DNA from 2 places in the Bradyrhizobium sp. HKCCYLRH3061 genome. Region 2 is predicted to be linked to the other one. Evidence: predicted binding sites of a transcription regulator. Region 2 holds the regulator's gene; the other holds the start of a gene.
What was found. The regulator LexA, encoded in region 2, represses DNA repair genes until DNA is damaged. The targets are predictions, from matches to a motif close to TGTTCNNNNTGTGTTCNG.
Positions count from the first base shown of each region.

Region 1: ACQR2C_RS06750 (ImuA family protein) is a predicted target of LexA. The motif match lies at 4,382-4,399, and genes of this name have one in related genera.

Region 1 is NZ_JBNPUE010000002.1:614,430-621,842, reverse strand. Features, by position in the region: gene ACQR2C_RS06770 (YcaO-like family protein) at 1-77, shown strand, start outside; gene ACQR2C_RS06765 (TfuA-like protein) at 74-1,426, shown strand; gene ACQR2C_RS06760 (UdgX family uracil-DNA binding protein) at 1,473-2,957, opposite strand; gene ACQR2C_RS06755 (putative DNA modification/repair radical SAM protein) at 3,060-4,298, opposite strand; gene ACQR2C_RS06750 (ImuA family protein) at 4,482-5,270, shown strand; gene ACQR2C_RS06745 (Y-family DNA polymerase) at 5,170-6,756, shown strand; gene ACQR2C_RS06740 (error-prone DNA polymerase) at 7,160-7,413, shown strand, end outside.
Region 2 is NZ_JBNPUE010000018.1:84,494-91,906, forward strand. Features, by position in the region: gene ACQR2C_RS25800 (MBL fold metallo-hydrolase) at 1-194, opposite strand, end outside; gene ACQR2C_RS25805 (LysR family transcriptional regulator) at 279-1,232, shown strand; gene ACQR2C_RS25810 (molybdopterin molybdotransferase MoeA) at 1,444-2,655, shown strand; gene lexA (transcriptional repressor LexA) at 2,861-3,559, shown strand; gene ACQR2C_RS25820 (hypothetical protein) at 3,835-4,275, shown strand; gene ACQR2C_RS25825 (hypothetical protein) at 4,445-4,702, shown strand; gene ACQR2C_RS25830 (ComEC/Rec2 family competence protein) at 4,657-6,960, opposite strand; gene ACQR2C_RS25835 (hypothetical protein) at 7,103-7,315, shown strand; gene ACQR2C_RS25840 (glutamine--tRNA ligase/YqeY domain fusion protein) at 7,346-7,413, opposite strand, start outside.

The DNA of each region.
Region 1 (7,413 bases), on a different contig from region 2:
ACAGCCCGGGGCGGAGGGCGCGGGCCTTCGCCGATGATCAGCTCTCCCGGCGCCAGCCATCGGGGCATCCGCTATGACATGCATCGTGTTCACCGGGCCGACGCTGCATCCGCGCGACGCCGCGCTCGAATTGGAGGCGGAGTATCTCCCGCCGGTGCAGCAGGGCGACGTCTATCGCGCCGCGCTGGCGAAGCCTGCGGCGATCGGGATCATCGACGGCTATTTCGAGCAGGTGCCGTCGGTGTGGCACAAGGAGATCCTGTGGGCGATGGCCAACGGCATCCACGTGTTCGGCAGCGCCAGCATGGGCGCGCTGCGCGCGGCCGAGCTGCACGCGTTCGGCATGGAGGGCGTCGGCAAGGTATTCGCGGCGTATCGCGACGGCGTGTTCGAGGCCGACGACGAGGTCGCCCTGATTCACGGGCCGGCGGAGCTCGGCTTTCCCGCGCTGTCCGAGCCGCTGGTCAACATCCGCTTCACCCTGCAGAAGGCGGTCGCCGCTGGCGTGATCTCGGAGGCGTCCCGTCAGATCCTGGAGGCGCTCGGCAAGGCGAGCTTCTATCCCGAGCGCAGCTACCCGGCGCTGCTGCAGGCCGCGCGGTCCGATGGCCGCCTGACGTCGCAGGAGATCGCCGCGCTCGAGGCCTGGCTGCCGGATCACCGCATCGACCAGAAGCGCGAGGACGCGCTGGAGATGCTGCGGACGATGCGGCGCCGGTTCGCCGGAGACGTGGTGCCCAAGGCGGTCGAGTACGCCTTCGAGCACACGCAGTTGTGGGACGGCCTGATCCAGGACGCACAACGCTCGGCGGCCGCAGAACGCGAGTCCGGCATCCCGGACGGGACGCCGCAATTGATGGACGAGCTGCGGCTGCTGGCCGCGCGCGGCGGCGACCTGTCCGACAAGGCGATCGCGCGATTTCTCGCCGCATCGGAGGCCAAGCGGCGCGGCGTCAGGGTCGACGCCCAGGCGCTGAGCGCGGAGATCATCCGATTTCGCCAGAGCAGGGCTCTGATGGACCCGGCCGAACTGGAGGCATGGATCGCGCGCAACGGCCTGACCCGGTCGGAGTTTCTGGAACTGATGCTGGACGAGGCGCGCATACGCTCGTTCAGGAAGGGGCTCAACGGCTCGGCCCTGAATGCGCTGGCCGACTGGGCGCGGATCGACGGCCATTTCGAGGATCTGCTGGCGCGCGCACGCGACAAATGCGAGGTGCTGAAGCAGACGGAGATCGATGGCCGCGGCTGTCCGGCCGATTTCGGGATCAGCGAGGACGAGCTGATGGCGAGATATCTGCCGGCAGCGCCCGACGACGGAGGCCAGGACGAGGCGGAGTTGGCGGGATCGCTCGGGTTTCCGGATCGCGCCGCGCTGATCCAGGCCCTGCTGCGCGAGCACGTTTACACCTCGCGCAAATCCTGACGGACGGTTGTCGCGTCGCGCGCCATGCCCGATGGCAGGGAGGCGGTCATGCCGCGTGGGCGCGCTTGAGCGCGGCGGCGGCGATCTTCAGGTCTTGCACGAAGAGTTCGTATTCACGCGCCTTGGCGTCGGCGTCGGGCAGGCGCAAGAGATAGGACGGGTGCACCGTGATCATCGCCCTGACACCATCGGGCAGGTCGACGACATGGCCGCGGTTCTTGGTGACCTGGGTGATCTTGCCGAACACCGACTGCGCGGCGGTGGCGCCCAGCGCCACGACCAAAGCGGGCCGGACGGCGGCGAGCTCGCGCTCGTACCATTGGCGGCAGGCCTTGATCTCCGGCGTGTTCGGCTTCTGGTGCAGCCGGATCTTGCCGCGCGGCACGAACTTGAAGTGCTTCACCGCATTGGTGACGTAGACCTTGCTGCGATCGATGCCGGCCTCGGCGAGCGCGCGGTCGAGCATCTGGCCGGCCGGGCCGACGAAGGGATGGCCGGCGAGGTCCTCCTTGTCGCCGGGCTGCTCGCCGACCAGCATCAGCGGCGCATGCTCCGGGCCTTCGCCGAACACGGTCTGGGTCGCATCCTTCCACAGCGGACAGGCGCGGCAGGACGCGGCTTCCTCACGCAAGGTCTCAAGGTCGGCGGCGACAACATCACGTGAGGTCTCAGCAGCAGCATGCGCGTGGGCTTTCGGCTTACGGGTCATCGCGGTCTCCTCGACGCGCTTCTGTGGCTTGTGCGGTTCGGTGCCAGGTTCGGCGATCATCTCGGTGGTGCGCCGGGCGGCAGCCGCGATCAGCGGCTGGATCAGCTTGGCCTCGGGCAGGTTCTGCCAATATTTCTTCGGCATCTCCTTTTCCATTGCCTTCACTTTGAGCCGTGCCGGATTGAAAATGCTGGCATAATAGCGCAGCCACACCTCTTCGAGGCGGTCTTCCGACGGCGCTTCGGCCTTGCTCACACCCGGCGTGAACGAGACGTGGCTGCCGTCCCAATGCGCGCAGATTTCCGGGGTGAGGATCGACCAGGGCATGTCGGCGAAGCGCCGGGCGAAGAACGGCGCGGCGCGCTCGACGATGTGATGCTCCGGCTCGAACCAGGCGACGTAGCGTGACTCGCGCTCGCGGCCGACCTCGCGGAAACGGACGAAGGCGTGCATCTTGTGGACGTCGCGGCGCACCGCGCGCGCCAGCGCATTGGCCTGCGCGACGTCGGGATCGGTGGCGATGTCCATGAGATCGTGGTTGGTCCGCAGACGCCACAGCAGCCGGTAGAGCAGGGTGAAGCGGCTGGGGTCGCTGTGCAGGATCGCGCTTTCAGCAAGCTCCATGAAGCTCGTCGGCACCGAAAACGCGCCCTTGGGCACCTCGGGCAGCTGGGTGTCAGCATGGTCGTCGAACAGATCGGGCGCCGCGCCCTTGACGCGCCAAGTGACGTCCGCCGGCCTGACGTCGTTCATCGCCAGCGCCCGCGCCGCCCGGCGCCAGCCGTCGAAATCGGTGTCGCTGTCGAGGGTTACGACGTGCATTTGTCTCCTCACGTCATTGCGAGGAGCGAAGCGACGAAGCAATCCAGAGTCGTCGTGTCGCCCCTGGATCGCGCGTCGCTGCGCTCGCGATGACGGCTTCCGTCAAAATCCAAATCCCAGCTGCTGCGGTTTCGGCCGCAGCCGGGCTCTGAGGCTGGCACCGTCGAGCAGGGACGGCTGTGGCCGGTGGTCTGAGAGAACGATGAACGGCAGCGCCTTGTTCCTGACGACGTTGAGCCGGGCGAGATCCGCAAAGCGGATCGTGGTGGTGCGGCGGGTCGCGAGGATGCGCTGCACGGTGCGGGTGCCGAAGCCGGGCACGCGCAACAGCTCCTCGCGGCTCGCTGTGTTGATGTCGAGCGGGAAGCGGTCGCGGTGGCGCAGCGCCCAGGCGAGCTTGGGATCGATGTCGAGCGGCAGCATGCCTTCGCCTTCCTCGACGATCTCGTCGGCGTCGAAGCCGTAGAACCGCATCAGCCAGTCCGCCTGGTACAGCCGGTGCTCGCGCACCAGAGGCGGCGCCTGCAGCGGCAGCGCCCGGCTGGCATCGGGGATCGGGCTGAAGGCCGAGTAATACACCCGCTTGAGCTTGTAGGCGCCGTAGAGATTGGCCGAGGTCGACAGGATCGTGCGGTCGTTGGCCGTGTCGGCGCCGACGATCATCTGCGTGCTCTGGCCGGCCGGCGCAAAGCGCGGCGGCTTCGCCCGGCGCACCGTCTTCTTGGCTTCCGCCGTCTCGTCGAGCTTCAGCCTGAGACGCCCCATGGTGCGGCGGATCGCGCGCTGGTCCTTCTCCGGCGCGAGCTTGGTCAGGCTGTCCTCCAGCGGTGTCTCGATATTGATGCTGAGCCGGTCGGCATATTTTCCGGCCTCCGCGATCAGCGCCTCGTCGGCCTCCGGAATTGTCTTCAGATGGATGTAGCCGCGGAAGCGATGCTCCTCGCGCAATTTGCGCGCGACCGAGACGACCTGCTCCATCGTGTAGTCGGGGCTGCGGATGATGCCGGACGATAGGAACAGCCCCTCGATGTAGTTGCGGCGATAGAAGTCGATCGTCAGCTGCACCACTTCGTCGACCGTGAAGCGGGCGCGGAGCACGTTGGAGGAGGCGCGGTTGACGCAATACAGGCAGTCGAAGTTGCAGGCGTTGGTCAGCAAAATCTTGAGCAGCGAGATGCAGCGCCCGTCCGGCGCATAGGAATGGCAGATGCCCATCCCGGGCGAGGTCGAGCCGAGCCCCTTGCCGTCACGGGAATCCCGCATCTCCGTACCGCTGGAGGCGCAGGACGCGTCGTACTTGGCGGCATCGGCCAGGATCTCCAGTTTGCGCAGCAGCTCCATGCTTTTGAATCCCTTTGATTCCACTCGCTGAATCAGATCCGGGGCAATCCCGATTGACTCTCTTTGACGCGTTAGCTTTATATTAGAACGTATCATGAACAAAGAGGGTCGTCGCGGGTTCATTGCCTGCGTTCACAAAGAGAACGGCAGCACCCGCACGATGGATGAAAGGAGCGGCGACGGATGACCGGCGCACGCATGGATACGCTCGCGCGTCTGCGCGGCTACATTGCCCGGCTCGAGGCGGCCGATGGCGCGCATGATTTGCGCCGGGTCGCGCTCGGTCATGACACGGCCGATGCGGTGCTGCAGGGCGGCCTCGCCACGGGCGCGCTGCACGAGGTGTTCGCCGAGACCGGCCGCCAGGCGGCGGCCGCGACCGGCTTCCTGTGCGGGCTTGCCGCGCGTGTCGCCGCGCGCCGGCCGCTGATCTGGATCCGGCAGGATTTCGCCGAGCGCGAGATGGGCGCGCTGTCGATGAGCGGGCTCGCCGAGCTCGGCCTCGATCCGTGCCGTCTCGTGGTCGTGCGCGCGCCCGATCTCGATCATGCCCTGCGCACCGCCGCCGACGCGCTCGCCTGCGACGCGCTGGGCGGGGTGATGCTGGAGGTGTGGGGCGAGACGCAAAAGCTCGATCTCGTCGCCAGCCGCAAGCTGACCCTGACGGCGCAGGAGTCCGGCGTGACCGCGCTGCTGCTGCGCGTCGCCGCCGAACCCGAGCCCTCGACCGCGGAGACGCGCTGGATCGTGCGCAGCGCGCCGTCGCCGCTCGCAGCACCCTGGATGGCGTGGGGCGCGCCGCGGCTCGACGCCGAGCTCATTCGCAACCGTCACGGCCAGACCGGACGATGGATCATGGAGTGGACTCCCGATGCATGCCGTTTCAACGAACCGGCGGCGGATCCTCAGCCTGTGGCTGCCGCGCCTGCCCATCGATCGCATCAAGCGCAGCCGAGCCGCCGGTCCGCATGACGGCCTTCCGCAGGCGGTCGTCCTCAAGGATGCCAATGTGCTGCTGATCCATTCGCTGGACGAAGCGGCGGCGCGCCACGGTGTGTCGCTCGGCCAACCCTTGGCGAATGCCCGCGCGGTCTGTCCCGACCTCGTCGCGCACGAAGCCGATTTGGCGGCTGATGCAAAGATGCTGGAGAGCATCGCCGACTGGTGCGACCGCTTCACGCCGCTGGTGGCGCTCGACCCGCCGCATGGCCTGTCGCTCGACATCACCGGCTGCGTGCATCTGTTCGGCGGCGAAGCCAGACTGATGCGGTCGGTCTGCGATGCGCTGACTGCGCACGGTCTCATTGTGTCGGCAGCGATCGCCTCAAACGCCGTCTGCGCGCGGACGCTGAACCGGCAGGTGCATGGCCGCATCGTGCCCGATGGCGAGGAGGCGGCTGCGGTGGCGCCGCTGCCGGTGGCCGCGCTCGGCGGCAGCGAGGCCATCACGCTCGGTCTGCGCCGCGCCGGCTTGAAGACGATCGGCGACGTCGCCGCGCGCGGCCGCAACGAGATCACCGCGCGGTTCGGCGCCGCCTTCACCCGTGTGCTGGCGCAGGCGCTGGGCGAGGCCGATGCGCCGATCAACCCGCGAAAAGTCCCGCCGGACTACATCGTCGACAAGCGCTTTGCCGAGCCGGTGGCGACCGACACCGTGATCGCGGCAAGCCTCTCCAGCCTCGCGGCGATGCTGGTGGCGGCGATGGCGCAGCAGGGCAAGGGCGCGCGGCGGCTGGAGGCCTGCTTCTTCCGCACCGACGGCCTGGTGCGCGTCATCGCGGTGGACACCGGCCAGCCGGTGACGGACGCCGCCGTCATCGACCGGCTGTTCCGCGAGCGGCTGGAGGCCTTGAACGATCCGCTCGATCCCGGCTTCGGCTTCGACATGATCCGGCTCGCCGCTGGCCGTAGCGAGATCGTGGTGCAGCAGCAGCGCGATCTCGATGCCCATGTCCACGACAATGACGAACTGTCGGCTTTGATCGACCGCATCGCCGCGCGTATCGGCGGCAAGCGCGTCGTCGTGCATCTGCCGGTCGACACCCATGTCCCCGAGCGCGCGGCGCTGCCGCTGCCGGCCCAGCATCACCTTGCGACCACCAGCACCGCCGCCTGGCCCGAACGCCACGACGGCGAGCCGCCGCTGCGCCCGTTGCGGCTGTTCGCGCGTCCCGAGGCCATCCAGGTCATCGCCGGCGTCCCCGACGGCCCGCCCGCGCGCTTCGTCTGGCGCCGCGCCGCACACGCGGTCGTGCGCGCCGAAGGCCCGGAGCGCATCGCGATGGAATGGTGGCGCCCCGACGGCCAGGGCCTGACGCGCGACTATTTCCGCGTCGAGGACGAGCACGGCCTCCGCTTCTGGCTGTACCGCGACGGCCTGTATGACCGCGAATTCGAGCAGCCGGAGAACGGCCCGCCGGTGCAGCCCGCCTGGTACATGCACGGCCTGTTCGCATGAGGGGCGGGGCGATCGCACGGCAACCACGCTGCTCACCCTCCCCTGGAGGGGGAGGGTCGGCTCGCATGCGCGCATGCGAGCCGGGGTGGGGTGACGGACTATCCTCGTGCGCAGTGCCCGTTGTCTTCGGAACGAAGCTAGCTTGGACGTTGGATCCGAGCACTTACAGCGCGACCGGTGCGCTCCCTCTCCCCGTTCTTCACGGGGAGAGGGTTGGGGTGAGGGGCGGCCACACCCACCGACCGTGCGGAGAGTCCCCCTCACCCGGATTGCATCTGACGATGCAATCCGACCTCTCCCCGCAGGCGGGGAGAGGTAAGGACCGCGCAAGCCGCGAGAGATGTACTCAAACTAACAATGTCAGGGATGGGCATCGCGCCGCCCCAGCCTCGGCGATCACGCCATGACTCTCGCCCCCTATGCCGAGATCGGCGTCACCACCAATTTCTCCTTCCTGCACGGCGGCTCGCATCCCCAGGCCTACGTGCATCAGGCCGCCGAATACGGCCTCACCGCCATCGGCATCGCCGACCACAACACGCTCGCCGGCATCGTCCGCGCCTATAGCGAGCTGAACAACGACCGGCTGAGCTACAAGCCGAAACTGCTCTACGGCGCGCGGCTGGTGTTCACCTGCGGCACGCCGGACATCCTGGT
Region 2 (7,413 bases):
CAGCTATGGATGCTCAGGCGCAGCGATCCCGTGCGCGGATCGACCGATCCCGGCCCGAAACGGCCGCGTTCGCGGGCAATGCTGGCGGCGTCCACGCCTGGAAACAGAAACTCCCCCTCGACCGCATCGAGACCGATCTCGAAAATCCTGCTGATGGTGGCGTCCCCGACGCGATAGGTCGTGATGTCCTGCATGTTTGGCGGCCTCGATCCGAACGGTGATCTTGTCTGGGCCGACATCTACGATTAGGTCATACATTCCTCAAATCGATCCAACTCATGCAGTCCATCGACCACTTCGATCTTCGTTCCTTCGACCTCAACCTGCTGGTCGCATTCGACGCACTGATGCAGGAGCGCAGCGTGACGCGCGCGGCGGCGCGCCTCAAGGTCGGGCAGCCGGCGATGAGCCATTCGCTGTCGACGCTTCGCGTGCTGCTGCAGGATGAGCTGTTCGTCCGCGTCGGCACGGTCATGCAGCCGACCCCCAAGGCTGCGGTGCTGGCCGGACCGGTTCGGGCGGCGCTGGCCCAGATGCAGGCTGCGTTGCACGCCGCACCGGAGTTCGACCCAGCGACCGAGCAGCGCACCATCCGCTTGGGATTCTCGAGCGAGGTCGAGCTGCTGCTGATCCCCGAACTCACGGCGGAGCTGCGTCGAACGGCGCCCGGCGTGCGGCTTCTCAGCCGTCCGACCGAACGCAACGAGGTGCATCGTCTGCTCGACGAGGGCGCCTTGGATGTCGGCGTCGGCTGCTTCGAGGCGGTGGCGCTGCGGCACCGATCCCAGTTCCTGTTCGAGCAGGCGCTGAGCTGCGTCTACAATCCAAAGCGCATCGCGATGAAAACACCGATCGGCCTGGATGCCTATCTGTCGCTTCCGCACGCACTGGTGACGCTGACCAACAGCCTGCAGGGCTGCCTGGAGGCGGCGCTGGATGAGATCGGGACCGAGCTCAACGTGGTCTCGGCCTCCTCGGATTTCCTCAGCGTGCTGGCGACGGTGGCCGCCTCACCGGTGATCACGACGATCCCGACCCGGATGGCAAGGCTCTACGGCCCGCGGTTTGGACTGGCGCTCTGTCCGGCGCCGTTGAAGTTGCGGCTGCCGGCGGTCTCGATGGTCTGGCCGCTGCAGCTCGACCGCGATGCCGCATCGGTCTGGCTGCGGAACATGGTGGCAAACATCCTGCACACCACCGAGCGCGCCGCCTGTCGCGCGGCTGCCGGATAGCTCCGTCTGGACTCCGTGTGCACGTGAGCAGATCGCGACTGCCCCCCGGCATGATTGCAGAGTTTCTCGCGCGATCGTGAGGCGGCGGGCCACGCGACGCACCTTCAGACGATCGGAAAGCCGGGAGCGGCTTAGGCTCTTGGCCACCCCGTGCGCGTTCGGTTAGAAGGCGATTCAGTCGATCTGCCCGTCTTCGTCCGAAGGTAATCCCATGGCCCTGATGCCGGTCTCCGATGCGTTGTCCGCGGTGCTCGCCGGCACCGAGCCGCTGGCTGAGGAAATGGTCGGGCTGGACGAGGCCTATCACCGCATCCTGGCCCGCGACCTCGCGGCGCTGCGGACGCAGCCGCCCGAGGCGATGTCGGCGATGGATGGCTATGCGGTGCGCGCGGCCGACGCAGCCAAGGCCAAGGCGCGGCTGAAGGTGATCGGCGAGGTCGCGGCGGGACGGCCGTTCGATCGCGTGGTCGGGCCCGGCGAGGCGGCGCGGATCTTCACCGGCGGCGTTGTCCCCGCAGGCGCCGACGCGGTGGTGATCCAGGAGGACACGATCGCCGAGGACGGCCATGTCGTGATCACCGAGGCCGCGATCACAGGCCGGCACATCCGGCCGGCCGGCGTCGACTTCCACCAGGGCATGGTGCTGCTGAAGGCCGGGCGCCGACTCAGCGACCGCGACCTATCCCTGGCGGCCAGCATGAATCATCCGGCGCTGCCGGTGCGGCGGCGGCCGAAGGTGGCGCTGCTCGCCACCGGCGACGAGCTGGTGATGCCGGGCTCGACGCCCGGCCCGGGGCAGATCGTCTATTCCAACGGCTACGCGCTGCGGGCGCTGGTGCGCAGCGAGGGCGCGACGCCGATCGATCTCGGCATCGCCGCGGATACGATGGAGGCGACGGTCGCTGGAATCCGGCGCGCCCGCGCGGCCGAGGCCGACGTCCTGATCACGACCGGCGGCGCCTCGGTCGGCGATCACGACCTGGTCAAGCAGGCGCTGGAGGCCGAGGGCGTCGAAATGGCGTTCTGGAAGATCGCGATGCGGCCGGGCAAGCCGATGATGCACGGACGGCTCGGCGACATCAGGGTGATCGGACTGCCCGGCAATCCGGTGTCGTCCTATGTCTGCGCCATCCTGTTCATGGTGCCGCTGATTCGGCACCTGCTCGGCCGCGACGAGGCCGTGATGCTGCGCGAGACCGCCCTGCTCGGCCGCGAGTTGGGGGCGAACGATTCGCGCGAGGACTATCTGCGGGCGCAGCTCAAGGAGCGCGCCGACGGCACCCTGGTCGCAACACCGGTGACGCAGCAGGATTCGTCGCTGCTCGGCAATCTCGCGCTGTCGCAGGCGCTGGTGATCCGGCCGGCGTTTGCGCCGAAGGCGCCTGCCGGCAGCCCGTGCGAAATCCTGCGCCTGCCGAACTGAGCCGCTTCCCCGGTAAAGCCCGGTCCGTTCATCATATTTTTAGGATTGCGGAACACACATCGAACATATAGTGTCCGTTCATGATTTGTTTTTAGTATGTTGCGGGCGACGCGATGACGGTCCGACTCCAGGGCGCTCTCAGCCGGCTTGTGCTCAAGGCGCAGCTCCTGGACTCGGACAACAACAAACCGGGGACCAGGTCGAAATGCTGACGCGCAAACAGTACGAACTTCTGCGGTTCATCAACGAGCGGCTCAAGGAAGCCGGCGTGCCGCCGTCCTTCGACGAGATGAAGGATGCGCTCGATCTGCGTTCAAAGTCCGGCATTCATCGCCTGATCACGGCGCTCGAGGAGCGCGGCTTCATCCGCCGGCTGCCGAATCGCGCCCGCGCGATCGAGGTGATCAAGCTGCCCGAGCTGTCGCAGGCCGCGGGCAACCGTCGCGGCTTCACGCCGTCGGTGATCGAAGGCAATCTCGGCAAGGTGCGCACCAGCACTCCCGCGCTGGACGATGGCGAGCGCCCTGTCGCGGTGCCGGTGATGGGCCGCATCGCCGCCGGTACCCCGATCGAGGCGCTGCAGACGCGCAGCCACACCATCAGCGTGCCTGCGGACATGCTCGGCAACGGCGATCACTATGCGCTCGAGGTGCGCGGCGACTCGATGGTCGATGCCGGCATCCTCGACGGTGACATGGCGCTGATCCAGCGCAACGAGACCGCCGACACCGGCGACATCGTGGTGGCGCTGATCGACGATGAGGAAGCGACCTTGAAGCGCTTCCGCCGTCGCGGCGCATCGATCGCGCTCGAGCCGGCCAACACCGCCTACGAGGTGCGCATCCTGCCGCCGAACCGGGTGAAGATCCAAGGCAAGCTGGTCGGGCTGTACCGCAAGTACTGATCGCGAATGGGATCGGTCGATCGGCGGCGGGCGCACGCGCTTTCGCCGCCGAGCTGGAGGCTGCCCAGCAAAATACGTCACGCGCGAATGCACCTCATGATGTGCAGCGCGGCATGCTCAAACGCTTGTGATCGGCCGCGGGCACACGCGATGCAGATCAGCGCAGAATTGCCGCGAAGCGCGCGCTAACATCACCATCGATGTCCACTCTGATAGAGGCCTGCGCCTGTCCGGGGGGAGCGTGGGTCGGCTATCTCTCAACGAGGAGCGATCCGATGTGTGACTACAGCCTCCATGCGGTTGCGTCCCGTCCCGCCAAGGTCGGCGAGACGTTGATCTCGATGACCTTCCGTGGCACCGCCACCCGCGGCTTCGCCCTGGAGAGCGAGCCGACCGTCGCAGTCTGCATGATGCCCGGCACCGAGTTGGCCTTCGCCGAGGACGTCCGCTACGACAGCCGCTGGCTCTGGACCCGGACGATCCGCGAGCGCGTCGCAAAGTTCAACAGCATCGAGACCCACATTCCCGATCGCCATCACGACGCGATCGAGTTCGCCGACGGCCGCCACGTGCTGGTGACCCAGCTCTGCGAGGGCCAGCGCGTCACCGTGCTGCAATTGCCGGTCAGCAAGCAGCCGGCAGAGCGTCGCCCGGACATCGGCGAGGACGTGCCGACGTCGCATGCCACACCGATTCGCCGCATCAGCATCACCTGAGGGCCTGCGCGTCGGCATTTCTGTCGGTCGTGAGCGCGCTTTCGACGGTGGGAGACTTGGTCAACTTGGGTTCTGCAAGCGCAAAGTCCTCTCGGGCGAACGTCCGGCATCGCATCGGATAGGAACGACATCCCTCGGCCGGCATTGTTTGCCGGGGGAGCTTGCCGCCGTGGTCAACAAGATCGATTGGAACAAGGCCGGACGGATCACCGAGCCCGGCCGCTACATGCTTGCGTTCGGATGGCTGACGGTCACGGCTGATGACGTCGCCATCTGGCAACGCTATCCGGGCGCCGCGTTCACGCTGGTCGAAGGTCCATCGCTGTTCGATGGACCAGACGACACCGAGTATCATCGCGGCACGTTCGAGCTGCCCGGCACTCAATCCTGCTCGCTCTGCTCGGTCTCCGGCGGCGTCGCGTCCTGAAGCGGCGCGGCCGGCGCACGCGGCGTCAGCGTCGTGTCGAACGCGCCGGCCTCGGCGGGTGCCGGCCACCATGGGCGGTCAGTGCCGCCGGCGCGCGCCGGCGTCACGGCGAAGCCTATGCCCTGCTGCACCAGCAACAAGGCGCCCTGCTGCCGCAGCCGTTCGCGATCGATGACGGCCGCCGCGCAGGATGACGGCGCGGCGCGCGCGGTGACGATCAGCGCGGCGTGGGTGCAATCATCGGCGAGCGCCTCGGCGCGCAGGGTCAGGGCGGTGAAGCGGCCGTCGGCCATCGCGACCACGCAGCCCGCCTCGTCGCAGGAGACCCCATCGGCGAGCGACGGATCCGTCGGCAGCCGGGCATCGGCGTCGGCCGCGAGCCACTCCTTGGTGGCGAACACATCCTTGCCGGTGCGCATCACATGCAGGCGCCCGTCACGGCCGCGCGCCGCCACCGCGCGCCCATCGCCGGCGATCAGCACATCGGGCAGCGGCGTCGTGGCGGCCCACGCGGTGGCCACCACGAGCCCCACGGCGCCCGACCAGCGCAGGGGTGTGCGCAGCAGGCCGATCACGATGACGCCCAGGCTGGCCAGGATCAGCGAGCCGATGCCGAAGGCCGGGATGCGCCCGACCGCGCCGGGCAGCGCCGCCACCCAGCGCGTCACCGCGATCATCCAGTCGATGCCGAGGCCCATCAGCGACCACCAGACGCCATCCAGGCCGAACGGCGCCGCCAGCAAGCCCATCAGGCCGGCCGGCATCACCAGCGCCGAGACCACCGGCATCGCCGCGAGATTGGCGAGCACGCCATAGGGCGTCACGCGATGGAAATGGAAGGCGGCATAGGGCGTGGTCGCGAGCCCGGCGATCAGCGAGGCCAGCAGCAGCATCGCAAGCTCGCGCCCGCCCCACAGCGCGACGCGCTGCGTCGTGGAGCTGTCCGGCGTCGCGAACAGCCTGGGCAGGCCGAACTGCACCAGCGCGACCAGGCCGAGCGTTGCCGCGAACGACATCTGGAAGCTCGGATGCACCAGCGCCTCGGGGGCTGCGATCAGCACGATCATCGCCGCGACCGCGAGCGTGCGGAAAGTGACGGCGCGGCGGTCGACCATGACCGCGATCAGCACCACGGCCGTCATGAAGAACGATCTCTGGGTCGCGACCTCCGCGCCTGAGAGCAACAGATAGAACGCCGCCGCGACCAGCGCCGCGGCCGCCGCCCATTTCTTGATCGGGTGGCTGACGGTAAGGCCTGGGATCAGCGCCAGCAGCGCGCGCACGGCGAAGAACACGACGCCGGCCACGACCGCCATGTGATAGCCTGAGATCGACAGCACATGGCCGAGACCGGAGACGAACATCGCGTCGTTGACATCGGGCGTGATGGCGTCGCGCCGGCCTGTCAGCAGCGCGGTGGCAATCGCCCGCTCGTCGCCCGACAGGCGGGCGCGGATGCGTGCGTCGATCGCGTCGCGCAGGCCCTGCATGGCCGCCGCATAGCCCAGGCCGAAGCCGGCGGCCTGGGGCGGCGGCGCCGTCGTGATCGCGCCCATCACGAAGCCGGAGGCTCCGATGCCCTGGAAGAACATGTCGCGCGCGAAATCGTAGGAGCCCGGCCGCACCGGGGCCATCGGCGGCAGCAGCCGCGCCTTGAGCTGCACGAAGCTGCCGACCTCGGGCGCCGTGCCCTTGCGCACCGCGAGCCGCACCCGCGCCAGCGTGATCGCGTTGCGCGGGCTCTCCATCGCGGTGACGCGCAGCACGATGCGGTCGCTGCGCTCGCGGATGTCGCGCGCCTCGACGAAGCCGGACAGCGCCACCGAATAGAGCGGCCGCGCCAGCACCGGATGCGCCACCCGCGCGGTCTTGATGGTCGCGGTGGCAAAGCCGCACGCCGCCGCCGCGATCATCACGGCCGCCGGAAACAGCCGATGCCGCCGCATCATGATGGCGACGAGGCAGAGCAGCGCCGCCGCGATCGCGGCGATCCAGAGCACAGGCTCGTGATCGGCGGTGAAATACAGCGCGATGCCGGCCCCGAATGCCACCGGCACCCAGGGCAGCAGCCGGCCCGCCCCGGCCTCCTCGGCCGCCCAGATCTTGAGGCGCGCGGCGAATGCCGATGACGCGCCGGGCCGGATCGCGGGCCAGCCGCCGGCCAGCGCGCCCCGCGGCGGCCAGACGTCGGCCATCACGCCCGCGATCCCGCGCCGCCCTCCTGGACGTCCTGCTGGCGGCCTGACCGGCTCCGCCATTGCCAACACCACCCGTGACCCGACCGGGCGGGAAGGCTATCGGAAGCTGCGCGAGGCCGCCTAGCAGAACGGAACGGGAATCCTGGCTTTCTGCACGCGCACTTGGCTTGGAACTTTTCGCGTCGCACGCGCTTATCGGGGTATGGACGCTAAAGGTATTGACGACCCCTTCGCCGATCTCGCGCTCGAGAGGGCGATCCACCTCCGCTGGACTCTCCGGGACATCAAGGCCCACCGGCTCACGCTGTCCCCAGTCGCCGAGGAAGACCTCTCGCTCCTCGCCGAGCGCGGGCTCGTCGAGCTCACCGACGGTGTGCCGACCCTGACGAACGCCGGCCAGGACGCGATCAGCTGAGCTGCAAGCGTCCCGCGGCTTCCGCTCGCCTCAGCCCTTGGCGACCTCCTTCGCAAACGTGTCGCGCAGGCCGATGGTACGATTGAACACGAGCTTGT